Linked DNA regions of Prochlorococcus marinus str. MIT 9313. The main gene of each other region encodes a partner of the protein of the gene in region 2 in a complex. Links are inferred from orthologs where the notes say so. Each region holds a gene or a part of one and is shown on either strand. Other genes may lie near its edges.

Region 1 (3,826 bases), 1.6 Mb from region 2 along the record:
ATCCAACTCCACAAAATCGGGATTGGCATCAATTAGATCGCCTGCGCTCTGAGCAGCGCCAAGCTCAAAATCAATCTGACTTTCCAGTACAGGCAGATCAAACACCAAGCGTTCAAGTGCAGGAGCAGAGCTTGGAAAAAGTCCAAGCCCCGCTCCAAAACTGATTGCAAACAGCCAAAGACGGGAACGAAAAAACATCATCAAGCTGCAACAGACACAGTCTCAGGAGGATGCTTCGCTAACACCTTCTTGAGATAATGGCCCGTATGGCTAGTGGGATGGGATGCAACCTGTTCTGGAGTCCCCGTGACCAGAAGATCGCCACCACAATCTCCTCCTTCAGGGCCAAGATCAATAATCCAATCAGAACAACGAATTACATCCAAGTTGTGTTCTATCACGATAATTGAATTGCCTTTATCAACAAGACGCTGCATAACATCCATCAACTTATGCACGTCGTAAAAACTGAGGCCAGTGGTTGGTTCATCAATCAAATAAAGGGTTTTGCCAGTAGCGCGCTTTGAGAGCTCGGTAGCAAGCTTCACACGTTGAGCTTCACCACCTGAAAGCGTGGGCGCAGGCTGACCTAACTTCACATATCCCAGTCCCACATCAACCAACGTGCGCAATCGATCAGCCGCCTGGGGAATAGCAGAAAAAACCTCTGCAGCCTGCTCAACCGTCATCTGCAAAACATCTGCAATGGTGTGGCCCTTGTAAGTGACCTGTAAGGTCTCCCGATTAAATCGAGCACCTTTGCAGACATCGCACTGAACATAAACATCTGGCAAAAAGTTCATTTCAATCACATTCACCCCTTGACCACGACAAGCCTCACAGCGACCACCTTTCACATTGAAACTAAACTGACCAACTTGATAACCACGAGCCTTTGCCTCAACGGAAGCAGCAAATACCTGACGAATCGGATCAAACGCACCGGTGTAGGTGGCTGGATTAGAGCGCGGTGTACGGCCGATTGGAGACTGGTCAATCACGATCACCTTGTCGATCGCATTGACACCTCGCAACTCGCCCAAGCCTTGAGGGAAAGGCACCTTCAAACCCAAACTGTGATCTAAGGCAGGATGAAGTAACTCATTCACCAAAGTGCTCTTACCACTACCACTGACTCCTGTGACCGCAACAAGGCGCCCTAAAGGAAAATCTACGGTGAGATTTTTAAGATTATTGCGATCACAATCAATCAAACGAAGCCTGCGACTGCTTCCTTCTCTCCTCTGTCTAGGTGTAGGAATAGAGCGGCGGCCACTGAGATATGCACCTGTCAAAGATTCTTCAGCCATCAACAGATGATCCAAAGATCCTTCAACAACAATATGACCCCCATGCACCCCTGCCCCTGGACCAATATCGACAAGATGGTCAGCGGCACGAATGGTGTCCTCATCGTGTTCTACCACCAATAAAGTGTTACCCAGATCCCTTAAACGTCTGAGCGTGGCTAACAGACGATCATTGTCCCGCTGATGCAAACCAATGCTTGGTTCATCAAGCACATAAAGCACACCCGTAAGACCAGCACCGATCTGTGTCGCCAAACGAATCCTCTGAGCCTCACCGCCAGATAAGGTCATCGCGGGTCGATCCAAACTGAGATATTCGAGCCCAACATCAAGAAGAAAGCGAAGACGCATATGAATCTCACGCAAGACCAAATCACCGATCTGGATCTGACGTGAATTGAGCAAAGGCTCAGATCCATTAGCTGCTCCAACGCCCATCAGCTTTTCGATGCGTTCAAGAGTCAGCGCCACGCTGATAGAAGTGAGTTCAGTAATCCGATAAGGACCCACCTTCACCGCCAGGGCTTCGGGTCGGAGCCGCTGACCGCCACAGGCTTCACAAGGAACCAGCTCGAGGTACTTCTCCAACTTCTGGCGCTGGGCTTCTCCGCTGGCATCACGGAGCTGCCGCTCAAGGATTGGAAGAATGCCCTCAAACGGGCGGGTGTACCCCCCTTTGCCCTTGCGATACCGGCTATCGGCCTGAATCAGAATCGGTTCGCGGCTTCCATTGAGCAACACATCCCACTGTTCGTCCGTGAGCTCATTCCATGGGGTCTTGATCTCAAAGCCAAAGGCTTCACCCACTGAATAGAGCAGAGAGAAGTAATAGCTGTTGTCTTTTTCCGCCCAGGGAGCAACAGCGGCGTACACCGGCTGGGATGGATCCGGAATCACCCGGTCCACGGTGAATTTGCGCAGATGGCCAATGCCATGGCAAGCCTCACAGGCGCCATAGGGACTGTTGAAGGAAAACAGCCGTGGCGACAGTTCCTCCATCACAGCGCCGTGCACCGGGCAGGCGAAGTTCTCGGAATAGAGACGCTCCCGCTCAACGCCGTCGGGAAGTTCCTCACCCTTCTTGGGCACCACCTCCACCAACGCCAAACCATCGCCGCGTTTGAGAGCCGTGCGGAGGGAATCGGTCAGCCGTTCCTGGATCCCCTCACGGGCAACAAGACGATCGACCACCACTTCGATGTTGTGGCTGTGGTTCTTGTCCAGCTCAATGTTGTCGGCCAGCTCGCGCACCTCACCGTTGATGCGAACCCGGGCGAAACCCTCTGCTGCCAGGCCACTGATCAGCTTGGTGTGGGTGCCCTTCTTGCCGCGCACCACCGGCGCCAACAACTGATAGCGGGTCCCCTCCGGCAAAAGAAGGATCTGATCGACCATCTCGTCGATGCTCTGCGGCTTAATCGAGCGGCCACATTTGGGGCAGTGGGGTTCGCCAGCGCGACCGAACAACAAACGAAGGTAATCCTGAATCTCCGTGACGGTGCCCACCGTCGACCGCGGGTTGTGACTGGTGGATTTCTGGTCGATCGAGATCGCCGGCGAGAGACCCTCGATCGCATCGACATCGGGCTTGTCCACCTGCCCCAAGAACTGCCTGGCATAGGCCGACAGACTTTCGACATAGCGGCGTTGTCCCTCCGCAAAGATCGTGTCGAAGGCCAGCGAACTCTTGCCGCTGCCACTGACTCCGGTGAACACCACCAGCTTGTTGCGGGGGATGGTGACGTCGACGTTATTGAGGTTGTGCTGCCTGGCACCCCTCACGCGAATCACGTCGTCCTGAGTCGCCAGCGAGCCAGCTGAATCAGCGATCTTGGCAGCAGCTCGCGCCATCAGGACCCGTTGGAAAGCTCAAGAGCTTAGGAAGAACCGAAGCCTTCAAGCTGTGCGCTGGTCCAGCAGGCTCGCTGCATAGGCATCAGCCTGATTACCACCAGCGAGGTCAGCTAGCTCCTGGCGGCGTTCCTGAGTGTCCCGCAGTCGGGACACTCGCGAATGGGTCACGCCGTCCTCCACATGCTTACTTACCCGGAAATGGTGATCGGCCACGGCCGCCACGAGCGGCTGGTGGGTGACGCAAAACACCTGGCGTTGACGCGCCAGGGTCTGAAGAAGATCCGCCATCGCTCCACTAACGCGTCCACTGACGCCGGCATCAATCTCGTCAAACAACAGCGTGCTAGACCCATCCACCGCGGCAAGAGTGGTCTTAAGCGCCAGCAGAAAACGGGACATCTCACCACCGGACGCCACCTCCGTCAACGGTGCCATCGGTTGGCCAGGATTGGCGGAAAACAGGAATTGCACAGCATCCGCACCATGGTCAGCGGGATCACAGGGAGTGAGATCCACCTTGAAACGCATGTTGGCAAGGCCCATAGGGGGCAACAGCTCAAGCAACGACGCCTCCAGAGCCTCCGCTGCATTGGAACGCTCGCGATGCAACGCCGCATTGGCTTGATCACGGCTCTGGCGTCGATCGTTCTCGTCCTGATGCA
Region 2 (4,470 bases):
CATCTCCACCTGAATTCGAGTCGTCGTCATCGTTTTCTGCTTCGCTTTGAAGAACAGCAAAAATGGCAATGGCGGCGAGACTCAACAATCCGCTCATTAATCCCATCATTCCCTGATTGTTCCCGATCTCAGTGAATTCCCCCAAGGCACTTTTCGCTATTTCCGCAAATGTAACGAAGAATTGCGCTTTTGTAAAGACTTCTTAATATAGTTGCGCTGGAAGGGCTTAGGGGGTAATGACGGCCTCGTCTCGCTCTATGGCTTGCTGCTTTTGCTGAATTGCAGTTAATCCATCCTCGCAAGGAATCTGTGTGGCCATGAGACGCAACCACTCCATCAGTTGTTCAAGCTGTTTTTCCATAGGCAAGACGCTTAGACCTCGTGCCAGCACCTTGGCTTTATTTCCACTTCCAGTCTGGTAAATCAGTCGGCCGTGCAGGTGTTGCGGTAAACCTTGCCTAAGTAGCCGGAAGGCGGGCTCCTCCATCGGCGTTTCCATCGCAATATTTGGCTTTTCTGGCTTAATTCTCGAGATCCCGCAGCGACGAGCTAAGAGTTTGAGCTCCATGAGTTGGAGAAGTGATTGCACAGGACCAGGAATGGCTCCGTATCGGTCTGTCCAGCTAGCTGCCAACTCAATCAGTGATTCATGAGAAGCACAATTTGCGGCAGCTCGGTAGGCAGCGATCTTTTCGTCACCATCAACAATCCATTCCGCTGGCACGAAAGCTGTTACCGGCAGATCGATTTGAGTGTCATCTACAGATGGAATGCCCTGTCCTTGGATTTCAGCAAGTGATTCCTGCAACATTTCCATGTAAAGATCGAAACCAATGGTTTCCATTTGGCCGCTTTGTTCAACGCCGAGAAGGTTTCCCACACCACGGATTTCCATGTCTCGCATCGCTAGTTGATAGCCACTTCCTAGCTGTGCAAATTCCTGGATTGCCCTTAGGCGTTGTCTAGCGGTATCACTGAGGGATGCGTCACCCGGATAGAACAACCATGCATGAGCCTGAACACCGCTTCTACCCACACGTCCACGTAGTTGGTAGAGCTGTGCTAGTCCAAATTTATGAGCATCCTCAATGAGAATAGTGTTCACACGTGGGATATCGAGGCCACTTTCAACGATCGTGGTGCATAGCATCAAGTCGGCCTCCCCTGCATTAAAGGCGACCATCGAGCTCTCAAGTTCGCCTTCTGCCATCTGACCATGGGCTACCAACAACTTCAAATCGGGCAGCATCTGTTGAAGTTGACGAGCTACATCTTCAATACCCTCAACACGAGGAACGACATAGAACACCTGTCCGCCTCGATCAAGTTCCTGGCGGATAGAACTACGAACTGCTTCTTCATCAAAAGCGGCTAGGTGGGTTTTGATAGGCCGGCGCAATGGTGGAGGGGTTGTGATCAGACTCATTTCCCTTACCCCTGAAAGGCTCATGTATAAGGTTCGCGGAATTGGTGTGGCTGAAAGGGTCAAAACATCTACATCCTTACGAAGAGCTTTGATCTTTTCCTTTTGATTGACTCCAAAACGCTGTTCCTCATCAACAACCAACAACCCTAGTTTTTGGAATGTTGTGTTTTTACTGAGTAGCTGGTGGGTACCGACAACTGCATCGATTGTCCCTTCTTTGAGGCCATTAAGTATTGATTTTCGTTCTGAGCTTGTTCTGAATCGGTTCAGTAAAGCGACCTTGATTGGGTAGGGAGCGAAGCGGTCTGAAAGTGTTCTCCAGTGTTGTTGGGCTAGCACTGTTGTGGGCGCAAGCATGGCTATCTGGCGTCCAGACGTAATTGCTTTGAAGATCGCTCGTATTGCTACTTCCGTTTTTCCGAAACCAACATCTCCGCACACAAGCCGATCCATAGGTTGTGCTGCTTCCATATCGCGTTTTACATCAACGACTGCCTTGACCTGATCAGGTGTTGGTTCATAGGGAAAGGATTCTTCTAGTTCAATCTGCCATGGTCCATCTGGTGGGAAGGCATATCCAGGGGCCTGGAGTCGCTCTGCATAGAGCTTGACCAGATCCATCGCAACTTTGCGAACTAACTTTCGGGTGCGCTCTTTAACTTTTTGCCACGTTGTTCCTCCCATGCGATTAAGTTTTGGTGGCGATTCACTTGTTGATCGATACCGACCAAGGCTGCCGAGCTGATCGGCGGCCACGCTGAGTGTTCCATCCAAATACTCGATAACCAAATAGTCACGGACCTCACCACTTATGGCTAGTTTTTCTAATTTCAGAAAACGACCGATGCCGTGATTGCGATGCACGACGAAATCCCCAGAGCACATTTTATTGGGGTCAACCGTACGACTCGCCGCCCGTCGTCGTCGTCGAACATAACCGGTAGAGCCAAGGGTTTTTTGACCAAAAAATTCACGGTCAGTCATCAAAACAACACGCCAGGCTGGCAAGATCAGCCCCTCTAAATCCACAGAACCAGTTGTCTTTAAAGCTACTGGGGTGTTTTGCTCGAGCAAACGTTCAATGGCTGGGTGATCTTTAGCGTTTGGGACGAAGCGTGTGATGCAGTCATGCTCCTCAAGAAGAGCCACAGCACGGCTTGGTTGTGCTGATAAAAGCCAAACGGGATGATGTTCTTTTTGATAATTTTTGATTTGCTCTCCTAACCTGCCGAACTGGTTTGGGTTGGCTGGAATTGGCCGACTGGCAAGATCAAAACTATTTGCATAACCATCGTCTTCATGGAGTTCGGCAAGATCAATGCCAGCAAAGCGATCTGTGGTTGCATAGCTTTCTTTGATGCTGCGATGAAGCAATGGAGGCCAATACTTTTTTTGTTCATCAGTCGACAATCCCATTGATTGACCCACATCAATGTGATGTTCTTCTGCATGTTCAAGCCATAGTTTTCCATGTGCAGAGCCATGACGCTTCTCATCTATTGCGATAAAGGAGTTGGCAGGAATGTAGTCAAGTAGCGAGGCAGGTTTGTTCCATGCAATACCCATTAACCTTCTTATACCATCTGGTGTAGAACCTTCTAATAGTTGATCTAAAGTCTTCTCACTAACAAGACGGTCAAGCCCATCGGGCATGGACTCTCGTAGTTGATGAGCAATTAATGGACTAAACCCTGATGGGGTTAGGCAAAGCTCATTAACTTCATCCAGGGAACGTTGACTGATTGGGTCGAATTCTTTTAATTTGTCAAGTTCATCACCGAATAACTCGAGGCGAACTGGTAATTCACTGCTTACTGGAAAAATATCAACGATGTCACCACGACGACTCCAGGTAGCTTCCTGATCAACGGTTGTAACTCGATCATATCCAAGTTTGCTAAGAGTATTGGCTAAGCTTTCCAGGTCTATATGCTCTCCACGACAGAGTATTTCACACTGTGATGCGAGTGCATCAACAGGAGGTAGATGTGGCTGCAAAGCTCTTTCTGTGGCCACAATGGCTCGATCCCAACTTCTGGATGATTCTCCAAGAAGTTCACTTAGAACCTGCAATTGCCCCCATACGATTTCTGTTGTGGGGTCAAATGGCTCATAAGGTGATCCTTCACTTGTTGGGTAGAGATGATTATGCGACCAACCCATCATCGCAAGCAGCGAAGACCAGCGATTGGCCTCTTCTAGTGTCGGTACGATCACAACCAGTGGACGGTTCTGCTTACGAGCTATTGCACTTGCAATCAATGCGCGCCCGACTCGCCCGGCTCCCCGCATCAGTAAGCGGTCGTTTCGATTACTTCTATCCACCAACTCACCAGTGAGAGTCGACTTCTGAAGCTGACGAACTAATGAGCTCAGAGGCATGGTTGCTAAATAATCATCAAAATTGACAAGTTATAAATATAGCTTGTGAGGCCCAAGTGAAGTGTTTTGTTCAATTGTTAGGCAAGGCCTAATTCTTGAACAGAACTCATATCAATAAAAATCAAAATCTCTAAGAAATTAGATCTTTATTCTTGAGTTCCAACCATGGGCATTGAAACATTGCCAGACTTTATTTGTTGAACTAAGTCTGGCGCAAAAATTAACGCGAGTATGATCAGTATTATAGAGAATAGTCTAACGGCTACTTTGCGATCAATTATACGTTTAATATCATGAGATAACTGTGGGTTTGCAGGAGGGTATAGCATCAACATATCTTGATGAATTGTATTTGTATGTGCGGTTGTGGGGTGTATATCCCATGGGTGTTCTTTTTCAAGTGAGTGTTGATGCCAATCCCAAAAAAGATTAATCATCTTGTCTTCTGCTAAAAGTTTGGTTTGACCTTGGTTCAAGTATCCCATTTGCTCATTAAACGTTTGAGTTTGTAAGACGAGATAATCTTCCGAGAAAATTTTATAAAACACTTTTTGCTGCCTTTGTTTAAAGAGAAGTAATTTGCACAGAAGCTTATTCCTAAGAAACTTTCTATAATGACGAACAATGATTCGTGCTCTATTATGTGACAAGGGGATATGATC

The links.
Region 1: the proteins of mfd (region 2) and uvrA are in contact, whole or in part, in a crystal structure (PDB 4DFC), measured with the Escherichia coli proteins. The link is inferred for Prochlorococcus marinus str. MIT 9313 from one-to-one orthologs.

What each region holds. Positions count from the first base shown.
Region 1 is NC_005071.1:2,402,040-2,405,865, forward strand. The notes cover bases 1-3,512. They hold uvrA (excinuclease ABC subunit UvrA), read right to left. Parts: upstream 3,162-3,512; coding sequence 201-3,161; downstream 1-200. Other genes in these bases: AKG35_RS12085 (alpha/beta hydrolase family protein), read right to left, coding at 1-201; recN (DNA repair protein RecN), read right to left, coding at 3,207-3,512. Outside these bases: more of recN, read right to left, coding at 3,513-3,826. UniProt on the Escherichia coli protein: The UvrABC repair system catalyzes the recognition and processing of DNA lesions. UvrA is an ATPase and a DNA-binding protein. A damage recognition complex composed of 2 UvrA and 2 UvrB subunits scans DNA for abnormalities.
Region 2 is NC_005071.1:845,788-850,257, reverse strand. The notes cover bases 27-4,182. They hold mfd (transcription-repair coupling factor), read right to left. Parts: upstream 3,809-4,182; coding sequence 227-3,808; downstream 27-226. Other genes in these bases: AKG35_RS04030 (aromatic ring-hydroxylating dioxygenase subunit alpha), read right to left, coding at 3,955-4,182; AKG35_RS13615 (hypothetical protein), read right to left, coding at 27-97. Outside these bases: more of AKG35_RS13615, read right to left, coding at 1-26; more of AKG35_RS04030, read right to left, coding at 4,183-4,470. UniProt on the Escherichia coli protein: Couples transcription and DNA repair by recognizing RNA polymerase (RNAP) stalled at DNA lesions. Mediates ATP-dependent release of RNAP and its truncated transcript from the DNA, and recruitment of nucleotide excision repair machinery to the damaged site.